3 regions of the Planococcus maritimus genome follow, and region 3 is predicted to be linked to each of the others. Evidence: riboswitches for the same ligand, from Rfam matches in the RefSeq annotation. Region 3 holds a riboswitch; each other region holds the start of a gene.

Region 1 (4,920 bases), 1.5 Mb from region 3:
ATCTTGGCGTAAAAGTGGATCGTATCAGCGGCAAGACGCGTTACGAAACTGCTGTTAGCATCGCAGAAGAAGTAGGCATGGGAGACACGCTTTACGTGGCTACAGGCGCAAACTTCGCAGATTCATTGTCCGTTTCCCCATCAGCAGCGCTTTTCGCAGATCCAATCCTTCTTGTGCCGGCAACTGGCGCGGTTCCAACAGTCGTTGCGGATTACATTGAAGAAAACCAGCCGGAATGGCCGCTTATCGTTGGTGGTAAGAGCGCAGTAGGACCGGCAGTTGAAGAGTTGTTCGAAGAAGAGCCGATTCGTTTCGCAGGTGCGACTCGTTATGAGACAAACCAACAATTTAACGAATTTGCTTTGGAAAACGAATTCGTTGTAAATCCAAATGAGATCTTTATTGCAACTGGCACCAATTATCCGGATGCATTGTCAGGAAGTTCTTTAGCTGCTTTGTATGGCGGGCCTTTGGTCTTAACGGCTAAAACACCAACAGCCGCTTCTAAAGAGCAAATTCAAGACTTTAGCACGAAGTATTCCTACTACACGATCTTAGGCGGCGAAGGGGCCGTTTCATCTGATACATTGAAAAAATTGTTCGCTAAATAATATTTTAAAAATGCCTGCCATCCGGCGGGTATTTTTTATGCAATAAAAGACTATTCAGGTATAAGACATTGGGTATAATGAATCTATCGAAAGAAATAAAGCTGTCAGCAACTAACGGAGGTAGCCATGGAAAAGGAAATGGTGTTATTCGGTAAACGAGTGGTAGAGGAAAAATATATGATTGCAGGATTGATTCAGGAAGAGCGGCATGCGGACTCATCATTACAAACTTTAGAGAGCAATCAGGAGTTTTCAGCGATGGTATTGGAAGAGCGCGTCCGCTTCATCGATTTGTTGGGGACGTCGATACAGAATAGCTGCTATGAAGAGAAGATTATGGCGGATATGGAAAAATGGGGAACTGCGACCGGCAATTTCTTTTTAGCGCATGGCATGACATTGGACGTGGCGCTTGCGGAAACCGCCTTGTACCGAAAGCACATCGCGACTTTGATTAAAAGCGAAGGCCGCCGCTTAACTATTTCCCCGGAAATAACGTACGATGCAGCAGAACTATTGCATGCACTTTTGGATCACGCGACGTATGCTTATACTCACGCTTACACCACTTCTTATCAACGAAATCTGGCAACCGCGCGTAAGGAGTTTCTGGAATTGTCCGCACCCGTCGTTCCGATTAGTGATTCAGTTGCGATTTTGCCATTAGTCGGCAGCATCGAAATCGACCGGGCGCGTTATATTTTAGAACGAACCTTATTGTCTGCCAGTGAATTGAAAATTAGCACCTTGATTGTCGATTTATCCGGAGTTGTCCGTGTAGATACGATGGTGGCAGAGCAAATTATCAAAATCATCCAGTCGCTTGGGCTGATCGGTGTCGAAGCAGTGCTGACAGGAATCCGGCCGGAAACGGCGCAATCCATGACGGCACTTGGCGTTGATGTGCGCACCTTAAATATCGGGGGCAGCTTGAAACGAGCCTTGGAAAAGATGTATAACTAAAAAAAAGCTTCGCTGCTCCCGAAAAAGGAGCGGCGAAGCTTTTTTTAATTGGTGACGGCGTCTTGTTTCGCGGACGGCAGGAATTGTTGCAGCGTCGCGGTTTCTTCTGCGGTTAAAGCGAGCATCGGCAAGCGTACGCCGCCGACTGGCACTCCCATCAAGTTGAGTGCCGCTTTGACAGGGCTTGGGCTTGGTGCTGCGAACAAAGCTTTCATTGTCGGCAGCAATTGGCGGTGAAGCGCAGCGGCTCCAACCGTATCGCCGGTGCGGAACATTTTGATCATGTCTTGCATGTCATTGCCAATGATATGCGAAGCGACCGACACGATACCGGTTCCGCCAATAGAAAGCATCGGCAAGGTCAAGCTATCATCGCCGCTATAGACAGCGAAGCCAGTGCCAGTGCGTTCGATGATTTCAGAAGCAGCATCCAAATCACCGCTTGCTTCTTTAACGCTGGTGATATTGTCGATGAGCGACAGGCGGACGATGGTATCGACCGATAGATTGACAACACTGCGGCCTGGGATGTTGTAAAGCATGACCGGAAGCGTCGTCGCACTTGCGATCGCTTCAAAATGGCGATACATGCCTTCTTGCGACGGTTTGTTATAGTAAGGAGTGACGAGCATGACACCGTCGACGCCCGCTTGCTCTGCTTGCTCGGTCAAAGCGACCGATGCACGCGTGTTGTTCGAGCCAGTGCCCGCGATGATTTTCGCGCGCCCATCGGCTACGGTAACAACATGGACAAACAATGCCACTTTTTCGTCTATCGACAAAGTCGGCGATTCGCCGGTTGTTCCGGCGACGACGATGCCGTCAGAGCCGTTATTGATCAAATATTCCACAAGATTTGTTGTTGCCTGAAAATCGATTTCACCGTTTGCATCGAATGGCGTCGCCATCGCAGTGATCACTTGACCGAAATTCATAGAGAACACACCCTTTTCTAAGTTTTTTTCAAAAGTTAGAGGTGGGGGCCGGTCCGCAGTAAACAAAAAGGCAGCAACGGGGGCCCGTTGCTGCCGTTAGAAACAATGTTTACCCATCGTTCCTGTTCGTCAGATAGCCCTCCATATAGTTTCCTATATGACAGTCCGGCACTTCTTCAGTGCAGAACCAGCGCACAGGAATATGAGCATCCTGCCGCTTCGGCAAATCCCCCTTTCGGCAACCGTCCTAAGAGCCCATACTCCTCGGGTTGCGTACTGATGGTTTTTGCGCCTCTATCCTCGCTCCGCTAAGGAAGCAAGAAATTATTGAATTAGCTGTAATATAACAGAAAGAAATGGGAATGGCAAGTAGAAATGCGTTTTTTATTTTGTAATATGTGGGAAATTTAGGTATAAACCTTGAATATGAGTTGATGTATAAAAGGGAGGCATTCAAATGAATGATCAGCAAATGGACCGTCAATTGAATATCCAAACGGGCGGCGAACAAATGGGCTTTAACGCGTCGATGCATGAGCACCGTTTCGAAGTGACGCCTTATGCCTGGCTAGCTCGATTATTCCGTGCGCATCCGCTGAAAGGCAGCGGCAGGCTGGTTGACTTCGGGAGTGGCAAAGGACGCTTGAATTTTTTGGCGCACCATCTGTTTGGGACGCCGTCGGCAGGAGTGGAAGTCGACCCATCGCTGCACGAGGCTTCGCTTCGGAACTTGAAAAATTATAAAGGAAACCCGGACATCGAGTTCATCAATGGCTATGCGCAAAACTATGAGGTACAGCCGGAAGATCGCTGGTTTTATTTTTTCAATCCATTTTCCGATCCGGTTTTTATGACGGTGATAGACAGGATTTTGGCGTCTGTGGCGGAGCATCCACGGGAAATCGTCGTGATGTTATTTTATCCATCGGTCGAGTATACCGACTTTCTCGAACGACGTACCGCTTTTGAATGGACCGGCGACATCGAGCTGCCAGTAGAGACGGAAGATCCGCGCGAGCGGTTTCTGATTTACCGGTTGCCGAAGTGGGATTGAATCTTCCGCTGAAACGGGTATAGCTTTATTAAAATGAAAGCGGAAAGAGGGTTTCGGTTATGAAATGGAAAGGGCGAGCGGGCAGTAAAAATGTAGAGGACAGGAGAGGGCGCGGTGTCGGCGGACCGGTTCTTGCCGGCGGCGGAATTGGCGGCTTGCTGATTGTCTTGTTGATCACATTTCTCGGGGGTGACCCGGGGGCGATCCTTGGCGGCGAGGGCGGAGGGGATTCTAACTCCGAACCATATGTGGCGAGTGAGCGGGAAGAAGAACTTGCCGATTTCGTATCGGTCGTTCTCGCGGATACAGAAGAGGTTTGGGCAGAAGTATTTGCTGAAGAAGGCATGGAGTATGTCGAGCCGACTTTGGTGCTGTTTTCTGGGAGTGTCCAGTCAGCTTGTGGCATGGCAGGTGCTGCGACAGGGCCGTTTTATTGCCCGGCGGATTCCAAATTGTATATCGACTTAAGTTTTTATGACGAATTAGAGCGCCAGTTCAATGCGCCCGGTGATTTTGCGATGGCGTATGTCGTAGCACATGAAGTCGGCCACCATGTGCAGAATCTGCTCGGTGTGCTTGGAGACGTGCAGCAGGCGCGTAATCAGCTAAGCGAGACGGAATACAACCAATTGCAAGTGCGTCTGGAGTTGCAGGCGGATTATTTATCGGGCGTCTGGGCACATCATGCTCAAGGCATGGGCTATTTGGAAGAAGGCGATCTAGAAGAAGCCTTGACTGCAGCGAGTGCAGTTGGCGATGATACGATCCAGAAGCGGACGCGCGGCTATGCCGTTCCGGAAAGCTTTACGCACGGTACTTCGGAGCAGCGCAAAGAATGGTTCTATAAAGGCTTTCAAGCAGGTGATCTCAATAGCGGCAATACCTTTGACGCCCCGGAATTATAAGCTTTCGAAAAGATTGATATTTTGCGCTTAGTGATTCATTATAAAGAATAGACAGTCTTTTTCATCATGAAAAAATGAAGAAGAAATCCTATTCTATGAAGGAAGTACACTCATGACAGAAGAGCTAATGACAGAAGACAATATTACCCGTCTTGAAGTGGACGGCAAGCAAGTGATTTTGATCGGCACTGCGCACGTATCCAAGCGGAGTGCTGAGCAAGTAAAAGAAGTGGTCGAGCGCGAACGTCCGGATTCAGTGTGCATTGAACTCGATGCGCAGCGCTATGAATCGGTAACGCAGGATAAGAAATGGAAAGAGACCGATATTTTCAAGATCATCAAAGACAAGAAAGCCAGTTTGCTGTTGATGAACTTGGCGATTTCCTCGTTTCAGAATCGCCTGGCTGACCAGTTCGGCATCAAGCCTGGGTCTGAAATGATCCAAGGTATCC
Region 2 (4,920 bases), 190 kb from region 3:
GCCTGCGCATTAAAAATTCACGATTGTTATCCAAAAATTTTACCCCCCTCAAAAACATTTGTTGGCAACGTAAACATTTCCCTATATCAGGAAAATATCTTCACGTCACTGTAAGCATCATGTACAAGAATATGACATATTTATTGTACTCCCCCCCTCTAGGAGCGTCAAGGCAAGGGAGCGTTTTTAAGCGCTTCCTATCTAGGGTTTAAGGGGTCTTTTGCAAATAGTAAATAGGAAAGAATTCATGAAAAGCTATATTTTTATTTCGAAACAGCCGAGATACAGGCATCCGTTTCGAGTATTTATAAGCTCGTATAGGACCACTGCGACATGATTTCAAATTTGAACAAAATGTGAATCTTTACACAATCAATCAGTAACAGAAAAAAGCCCAGCTCGGCTGGGCTTTTCGCTTATGTGACAGAGGCTGGCGTTAGTTCATATGCGTCGTGAAGCGCATTCGCTGAGCTCTCCATTTTGCTTGCCGGCACGACAACAGAGACTTTGATTTCTGAAGTGCTGACCATTTTCACTGGCACATCCTGCGTGCGAAGAATGTCGAACATTTTCGCCGCGACACCTGGATTCGATACCATTCCAGAGCCGACGATGGATACTTTCGCCAAGCCGGTTTCGATATCGATGGCGTTATAGCCGATATGCTCTTGCGCTTCCGACAACACGCGCTGCGCTTCTGCCAGGCTGTCTTCTTTGATGGAGAACGAAACAGATGGCGGGAACTCTTCGCTAATGCTCTGTACAATAATATCGACATCGATCAAATGATCCGCTAAGATCGTGAAAATATTGGCGAGCGACCCGTTAAACGGCTTCGTGTAACTAACAGTAATGCGGGCGATGTCTTTTTCAAATGCTACACCGCGCACGATTAGATTTTTTTCCACAGTGATCACCTCTTGAATGATAGTCCCCGGTTCATCCGAGTAGCTGGCCCGTACAGAAAGGGGCACTTGATTGTTCTTAGCAAATTCCACGGCGCGCGGATGAAGTACACCCGCACCCAAATTCGCCAGTTCAAGCATTTCGTCATATGAAATCTGTTCGAGCTTGCGGGCGCCTGTGACATAACGGGGATCGGATGTATAAACTCCGTCAACGTCCGTATAAATCTCACATTTTTCCGCGCCTAGTGCGCCGGCAAGCGCCACAGCAGTTGTATCGGAGCCACCGCGGCCGAGTGTTGTGATATTGCCGCTCTTATCGACGCCTTGGAACCCTGCGACCACGCAGAACAAGCCCAGGTCAAGCGCTTCTTCCAAACGCTCAGTGTGGATGGTTTCGATGCGCGCATTGCGCGGAACCGATTCCGTCTCGATTCCCGCCTGCCACCCGGTAAAGCTTAATGCATCATGGCCAAGCTGCTTAAAGGCCATCGCTAATAGCGAAATGGTTACTTGTTCGCCAGTTGCCAATAACATGTCCATTTCACGCTTTGGCGGCTCAGCAGAAATCTCTCCCGCCAGGCCTAGCAGCGTGTCAGTCGTCTTGCCCATCGCGGAAACGACGATGACGACGCGTTTGCCTTGTTGTTTTTCACGGATGGCGCGTTTTGCGACGCCTACGATTTTGTCAGGTGACGCCACAGACGTCCCTCCAAATTTCATTACGATTGTTGTCATTCTCTCCACTCCCACTTAAGATAAGTGGCCCTCAACAAAAAAGAGGCAACTCGCCGAATGCCCGGCAAGCTACCTCTCTTCTCATGTACGATTTCAAACGTCCATGTGAGATAGCCCTCCAGAGTTAAACTCTGACAGCCCTGCATTTCTTAAATGCAGAACCAGCATACGCGCAAGCAGTGCGACGTAAACTTCGGCGGGCGTCCCTTTCGGCATCCTTCGCAGATTCTGCAAATCTCGGAATGCTTACTCTTGACGTCCGCTCCTCTATCATCACTTTTCAAAAGTGATTCAATTGTGTTCTTACAATACCATGAAGTTATTCTTGTTGCAACGGCTGTTCCTTAAAATGCTGTTCGATTTCTGCGGCCAGCTTCTCGGGAATACCTGCCTGTTGGATTTCCGCAGCATTCGCTTCTTTGATTTTTCGCACCGACCCAAAATGCTTCAACAATTGTTGCTTGCGCTTCGGCCCGACACCTTGCAGACCGTCGAGTGCGGATTGAATCGAATTCTTGCCGCGCAATTGGCGGTGGAACGTGATGACGAATCGGTGGACTTCATCTTGTATGCGCTGCAATAAATAAAATGCTTCGCTTGTGCGTTTAAGTTCCACCATCTCGATTGGGTTGCCGTACAGCAACTGGGAAGTTTGGTGCTTGGCATCTTTAGCGAGACCTGCGATTGGGATGTCGAGGCCGAGTTCGTCTTCAACGATTTCGCGTGCCGATTCAATCTGGCCTTTGCCACCGTCGATAATGATCAAGTCAGGCAAGGGCAGGCCATCTTTCAGCACGCGGCTATAACGCCTGCGAACCACTTCACGCATGGCTGCATAATCATCGGGCTTTTGGGCAGAGCGCGTTTTATATTTGCGGTAATCTTTCTTCGATGGTTTGCCGTCAATGAAGACAACCATCGCAGATACGGCATCCGCTCCTTGAATATGAGAGTTATCGAATGCTTCGATACGCAAAGGCGTGTGGATATTCATTGCTTCGCCCAGTTCGTTGCAAGCACCGACCGTCCGCTCTTCCTGGCGCTCGAGCAGCTGGAATTTTTCCTTGATGGCAATTTCCGCATTTTTTTGCGCGAGTTGCACCAAATCTTTTTTCTTGCCACGTTGCGGGACAAGTACTTTCGCCCCGAGCCATTCTTTCAGGAATTCTTCATCTTCAGCTTCTTGCAGCAAGATTTCGTTTGGCTTGATATGGTCCGGTTTTTCATAAAACTGTCCAAGGAAAGTCAAAAATTCCTCATCCGGGTCTCGGTATAAAGGAAACATCGAAACTTCGCGTTCGATCAGCTTTCCTTGTCGCACGAAGAAGACCTGTATGCATATCCACCCTTTATCGACCGCGTAAGCGAAAACGTCACGGTTGGTGAAATCGTTCATCGCCATTTTCTGTTTTTCCATGACCGATTCGATGTGGCTGATTTGGTCGCGGTATTCTTTTGCCCGTTCGAACTCCAGATTCTCCGCCGCCTCACTCATCTTCTCCGTCAGGTCTTGCTTGACTTCACGAAAGCCGCCGTTGAGAAAACGGCTGATGCCATCGATCATTTCCTTATACGTGTCTTTCTCCACCGGCTTAACACAAGGTGCTAGGCATTGGCCGAGATGATAGTACAGACAAACACGGTCCGGCATCGTATGGCATTTGCGGAGCGGATACAACCGGTCCAGCAGCTTTTTCGTTTCGCTAGCAGCGTAGGCATTCGGATAAGGGCCAAAATATTTACCTTTGTCTTTTTTGACTTGACGGGTAATGACCAGTTTCGGATGCCGCTCGCCCGTAATTTTCAAATACGGATAGGTCTTATTGTCTTTTAACCGGATATTGTATTTCGGATCATGCTTTTTGATCAAGGTCAATTCGAGAATCAAGGCTTCTTTGTCAGAAGACGTAACGATGTATTCGAAATCCTCGATCTCGTTAACAAGGCGCTGCGTTTTTGTATCGTGGCTGCCCGTAAAATAAGAACGCACACGGTTTTTCAGCACTTTCGCCTTGCCCACATAGATGATTGTCCCTTGTCGATCTTTCATCAAATAGCAACCCGGCTGATCCGGCAATACCGCTAATTTATGTTGAATCATCTCATTTTTCATTTTCTCACCCTATTTAAAAAACCGGGTTCCACGAATGGGACCCGGTTTTGGAATTATGCGTGTTTTTCAACCAATTCAGCCAAAGCTTCTTTTGGACGGAAGCCGACAACTTTATCGACCGTTTCGCCGTTTTTCATGAAAAGAAGTGTCGGGATGGACATGATGCCGTATTCGCTAGCTGTTTGTTGGTTTTCATCAACATCCACTTTTACGATTTTCACTTTGTCGTCCATGTCTGAATCAAGTTCTTCAAGAACTGGAGCGATCATTTTACAAGGTCCGCACCATGCAGCCCAAAAGTCTACCAATACGAGTCCTTCTGAAACTTCTTGTTTGAAATTCTGATCTGTACCTTTAACGATTGCCATGTATAATTCCTCCTTAAGTGATAACCAAACTATATTTCGATTATAGCAGACGTGATTTCCGCTAGCTATTTATTTGCCTAGTCCTTCCATACCCGGCTGTCGATGCCGTTAAACTGCCTGGAATTGATGCGGTCCATGTATTTAAAGTCAGGGAGATTCCGCTACAGTGGCAGAAAAAAACAGCCCGCTAATTTGCGGGCTGCTGTGATTACATAACTTTCTTGAACTCTTCTGTGAGCAACGGGATAACGTCGAATAGGTCTCCGACGATTCCGTAATCGGCTACTTTGAAGATATTCGCTTCAGGGTCTTTGTTGATTGCGACGATGACTTTGGAGTTGGACATTCCCGCCATGTGCTGAATCGCGCCGGAGATACCTGCTGCGATGTATAAATCTGGTGTAACGACTTTCCCCGTCTGTCCGATCTGCAAGGAATAATCGCAATAATCTGCGTCACACGCACCGCGTGATGCACCGACAGCGCCGCCGAGAAGGTCAGCTAGTTCTTGCAATGGGCCAAAGCCATCCTTGCTCTTGACGCCGCGTCCGCCAGCGATAATGACTTTCGCTTCAGAAAGATCTACGCCTTCTGCGGATTTGCGGACGACGTTTTTGATGATCGTGCGTAAGTTCGTGATATCGACTGACAAGCTCGATACGTCGCCAGAACGCTCTTCGCGCTCAAGTGGCGCAATGTTATTCGGACGCACGCTGATGAAGACTACACCGTCTTCTTTCAGCTTCACTTTTTCAAAAGCTTTCCCGGAATAGATCGGGCGGATAAAGACAGCGTC
Region 3 (4,920 bases):
TGAAGAAAATCACTGAATAGGAAGCCTTCTGTATCTTCGCCCCATGCCTGATTGAATGAGAACAACGTGTAACGCATCGCCCAAGCGATGATGACGGCATAATAGACGGATATAACGAACGATACGAACATCGCCCACCAACCAAGCCATTCTGCTTTCTTGCCGCTCATTCTAAAAAATGAAAGTGGTGCGGATCCGCGATAACGATGGCCGATAGTGAACTCCAATATGAGAATTGGAATCCCGGCAGTTAAAAGAGCAAACAAATACGGTATAAAAAATGCGCCCCCACCATTTTCATAAGCTACATACGGGAATCGCCAAATATTCCCTAACCCTACTGCTGAACCGACTGCCGCCATAATAAAACCGGCTCTCGTTCCCCATGTAGAACGTTCCATTTCTCTTCCCCCTTTTGTTTGTAACTTCCAATTTTTTAACAGAAAAATAGGAAGTTTGTTTATATTCAGATTATTTTGGAATCTAAATTTAGTATAACTAGGGCCTTGTGCAAAGTAAAGATAATTTCTGAAAATTTTTCAAAAAAACTATTATAACAATAATAAAAAGGTGGAGATAGTTTATCTCCACCTTTGAAATCTTAGTTCTGTTCATGTTTTTCCATTAAGGTTGTACGCTTAGACCAGAAAACGAATAGTATTGCCAATACAATAGCTACCGCTCCAAGAGCTAAAGGCAAGGAGCCGGTAAAGCCTATGACGATATACCCTATCGCTGCAATGGCAGCCGAGGTCAATGCATAAGGAAGCTGTGTCACGACATGGTCCATATGGTTACTCCCTGCACCTGTCGATGACAAGATGGTCGTATCCGAAATCGGCGAGCAATGATCTCCGAATACAGCCCCTGCCAAAACTGCCGATAACGAAGCGAGCAATAACTCAGGTTCCGCCTGGATCATGATCGTACCAGCGATCGGCAGCAAGATCCCGAACGAGCCCCAAGAAGTGCCCGTTGAAAAGGCCATGACGCCTGCTAGCACAAACAGTAACACCGGCAGTACACTAGTCGGTACATTGCCGCGTGCCACTGCATCGGCAAGATAAGTCCCAGTTTGCAGCGCGTCGATCAAATAAGTCAGCGACCAGGCAAAGATCAAGATAAACACTGCGCCAGCCATCGATTGAATACCAGCCCAGATGCCTCTACCGATCCACTGCACTTTTGCCACTTCGTTGCGTTTGATTTGAAGGGCGTACAGGATAATTGCAGCAAGCGCACCAATAAGGCCGCCTGTGATCAAGGACAATGGCACATCCGTGTTTTCAAAAATGAGCCAGATGTCGAATACTTCTCCCGCGTTTACATAACCTGTCCAGATCATTGCGGCAACCGTTCCGACGATTAATAGCAAGATCGGCAATAACAGATCACGCACACGCCCGTGTGAATGGCTCGGGAAATCTTCTTTCATCTCACCCGGAATTACTTTGTCCGGATTGAACAGTTGGCCTTCTGTAATTGCCAAACGTTCATGCTTTTTCATTTCCCCAAAATCGACATCACGGATAGCGACGAAAAGAACAATGGCCAATGCCGCGATGACATAAAAGTTCATCGGGGCCATCCAGAGAAAGGCTTCCAAGGCTGAATACTCCAAGAAAGTCTGGCCTGCCAGAATCGTGCCGATAATGCCGATGATCGCTGCGCCCCAGCTTGATACCGGAGACACAACACAAATTGGAGCCGCTGTAGAATCGATGAAATAGGCAAGTTTTGCCCGTGATACTTTATAGCGATCTGTAATCGGCCGTGCAACTTGCCCGACCGCCAACGCGTTGAAATAATCGTCGATGAAGATCAAGATACCAAGAAATACCGTAACCAATTTCGCCCCGCGGCGTGTTTTCACGCGTGCTGAAGCCCAGTCGGCGAAGGCATGGCTACCGCCAGACAAGCTAACGAATGCGGTAATGACGCCTAGCAATAACAAGAACAAAATGATAAAGACATTGTAAGCATTAAAGCCCTCGTTCCAAAAAATGACCGCAAACGAAGTGAATAATTCATTCAGGGCCTCTACTGGCGCAAACGAAGTCAGGATCAGCGCAGCCGCGACAATACCCACACCGAGTGACAGCAATACACGCCGCGTCAACAACACCATCGCAATCGCGATGATTGGCGGCAGTATCGAAAAAATCGTGTTTTCCATAATTAGATTCCTCCTATTCATTTTGATGGTAAGGCCTAGACTAAAAAAAGCCGGCTCATCCAATGGATAAACCGGCTTCCTACAATTCGTCTGTGTGCACAAGCATCAAACAACCCTGTAGCTCTCCATCTGCAGCAACCTGCAAATGACAGTGGCATTCCTCTTCGAAATGTCCCCAATCGCCGACTCCTTGACCTGGAGACGGAAATTTCGGCAAGCTCCCCTTTCAGATGTGGTCAACGCGGTCAACTCGCACATCCTACTGATGGAGGCTGCAGCCTCTACCCATCGATATCTAATTCATAAAAAGCATAGCCCAAAATGCACAGAAAATCAACTAACAGTCCATTTTGAATGTTTGTTCTATTTCACGGTTTTCATGCGGAAATAGTCACCGAACACATCTCGCAAAAACTCCGGCATGAAATAACTCTTCGGTGCACGCTTAAGTGCAGGGAAAAAATAACCGAATGTGAAGAGGTCGAGAGTCGCAAGCCGGTAAATGCGATCCGGGTCTGCCGGTTCGCCGCCCACCATCAATTGATGGTTATGCATGTTCATCCCGCTATGGATCATGCGGCCAAATACCGCTCCTCGAAAGCCCATCCCTTTCAGCTCAAGCTGTGGCCAGTCTTCGTTCAAAGACTGCAAATAAATTTCCTTCAGTTCTGCGCCGCTCAGGTCAATAACGCACGGATTGATTGGATGCGGCAACATACGATGAAAATCGTAGCGCGTCATTTCGCCTTCCGGCATATCTTCCATAAATATGCCGGCGTTGAAGAGCCCGCAATCCGCTGTGGCAAAAGAAACCAAGGCATCGCCGAACAGCTCGGCCATCGCGGAGTGCTTGAACCACTCGGCTTTCATGGGGCGTTCGTTATAGAAGACAGTCTCAGCCATCTGCTGTTTACCAACACCGACCAAGTATTCATTGAACCCTTCATCGGCTTCTGGCAATTGGTCAGTCTCGATCACTTCTGCGGTCATCTTGCGCGTTTCGAGGTCAATTTCGATATGGCCGACATAATAGCCGAATTTGCCGGCAGCCCCGAGCAATGTATTGCCGATTTCTTTTCCTTGATGGAATAGATGATGGGTATGCGCCCCTAAAATGATATCGATCTCCGGACATTCGACAGCCAAAAGCTCATCTTCACGGATGCCAAGATGCGACATGCAGATAATCAAATCGACTGATTGGCGGATTTCTGCCGCCTCACGCTTGATCGCTTCCCTGCCGCTCGTCACTTGCCAGCCGAGACGACGATAAAAGGGCGTAAATTCAGCGGTAGCAGCGACGAGTCCGATCTTCGTGCCATCTGTTGTTTCAATGATTTTGTTTGGGCTGGCCCATGGTGGCTGCTTGCCATCCATATCCATTAAATTAGCGACCACTATGGAAAAATCAGCTTGATCGTACAGCTCATCGAGTTCTGATTTCGATAATGTGATCCCTTCGTTATTGCCAATCGTCACGGCATCGTATCCTGCTTCATTGAGCAGCTCGATATTGCCCTTTCCTGCTGAACCTTCGGTAAACGGATGTGAGCGGTCTACATGGTCCCCGATGTCGAGCACCAAACACATATCACCAGCTTCCTCATGCCACTGCCTGCGTCCCTTCAGCAAGGATTGAATACGCGGCCAATGCGTGAAATGGCTATGCAAATCGTTTGTATGATAAATATGAATGATTTCACTCATGTCAAACACCTCTTATGAACTGAAGATTCCTTCGTAAATCGATCGGAGCCCGAATAATAATAACGCAATCCGCAGCACGACAACTAGTGTCTCAGATTGGATGTTGCGGTTCAGCCTTGCCCCTAACTTTGCTCCGATATAAGCAGAAGGGATAATGGCTAAAGTATAAATCCATGGCACATTCCCAAGCGAGACATGTGTAATAGAGTTGACAATGGCCGATAAGAAAACCATGAGCATCGACGTTCCAACAGCGACATGGGGAGGAAATAAAAACAGCAGGATCATGGCCGGCACAAGAATCGATCCGCCGCCAATACCGAACAGGCCGGATGCAAAGCCGATGAAAAAAGTCAATGCGAGCGCAAACCATATTGGATAGCCGTAGATGTATTCCTGATCCGTTTTGCGGTCATAAAAGCTTCTCCTTGTGCCGTTGTCCACAAACCAGCTGACTGCCTTCAAGCGGTCTCTTAATAATAACAAAAGCGACAAACACACTAACAACAAGCCGAAATACAATTGAAAAGACGGCACATCGAGGCTGCGGTTGACGTAGGCGCCCACTACCGTTCCCGGCGCACTGCCAAGAAAGAAAATAAAGCCGCTCCGGTAATCAACAGTTCCCACTTTCATATAGGCAATCGTCGAAGACAAGCCGGTAAAAATCATCATGACGACCGACAAGCCGACAATTTGTTGAGGGGACAAGTCCGGGAATAGACTGACCGATGAGCTGAGAAACAACAGGGCCGGCACCAAGATGACGCCTCCGCCCAAGCCGATCAGCGCGCCGACAATGCCGGAAGCCAGACCGGCCGCCAGAAGGATAAGGAAGACCATCAAAAATCGCCTTCGAACAAGTCCAGCTGTTTCGGCGACAGGCCTTCAAACTGCAAACTGTTCAATTCCTGGAATTCTTTGGCGTCTCCCGCGGCATGCCCGCCTGAATTATTATTGAAGATGACATAAACTTGCTCCGCTTGTTGCTCGAGGCGTTTTACGGCCTGGCTGATTTGCTCCAGCTCTTGCTGATT

Evidence for each region. Region 3 has a riboswitch for lysine ahead of BBI11_RS05805 (Na+/H+ antiporter NhaC family protein). Riboswitches for the same ligand answer to the same signal wherever they lie in the genome.
Region 1: another riboswitch for lysine. It lies ahead of dapA (4-hydroxy-tetrahydrodipicolinate synthase); the one in region 3 lies ahead of BBI11_RS05805 (Na+/H+ antiporter NhaC family protein).
Region 2: another riboswitch for lysine. It lies ahead of BBI11_RS06795 (aspartate kinase); the one in region 3 lies ahead of BBI11_RS05805 (Na+/H+ antiporter NhaC family protein).

The regions. Positions count from the first base shown of each region.
Region 1 is NZ_CP016538.2:2,921,663-2,926,582, reverse strand. It holds gene BBI11_RS14470 (cell wall-binding repeat-containing protein) at 1-611, shown strand, start outside; gene BBI11_RS14465 (STAS domain-containing protein) at 738-1,574, shown strand; gene dapA (4-hydroxy-tetrahydrodipicolinate synthase) at 1,619-2,509, opposite strand; lysine riboswitch at 2,636-2,814, opposite strand; gene BBI11_RS14455 (class I SAM-dependent methyltransferase) at 2,967-3,563, shown strand; gene ypfJ (KPN_02809 family neutral zinc metallopeptidase) at 3,623-4,468, shown strand; gene BBI11_RS14445 (TraB/GumN family protein) at 4,596-4,920, shown strand, end outside.
Region 2 is NZ_CP016538.2:1,345,869-1,350,788, reverse strand. It holds gene BBI11_RS06800 (succinate dehydrogenase cytochrome b558 subunit) at 1-34, opposite strand, end outside; gene BBI11_RS06795 (aspartate kinase) at 417-1,643, opposite strand; lysine riboswitch at 1,747-1,921, opposite strand; gene uvrC (excinuclease ABC subunit UvrC) at 1,963-3,756, opposite strand; gene trxA (thioredoxin) at 3,810-4,124, opposite strand; gene BBI11_RS06780 (electron transfer flavoprotein subunit alpha/FixB family protein) at 4,333-4,920, opposite strand, start outside.
Region 3 is NZ_CP016538.2:1,159,548-1,164,467, reverse strand. It holds gene BBI11_RS05810 (sodium-dependent transporter) at 1-401, opposite strand, end outside; gene BBI11_RS05805 (Na+/H+ antiporter NhaC family protein) at 602-2,176, opposite strand; lysine riboswitch at 2,287-2,468, opposite strand; gene BBI11_RS05800 (bifunctional metallophosphatase/5'-nucleotidase) at 2,540-3,883, opposite strand; gene BBI11_RS05795 (sulfite exporter TauE/SafE family protein) at 3,896-4,726, opposite strand; gene BBI11_RS05790 (DUF72 domain-containing protein) at 4,726-4,920, opposite strand, start outside.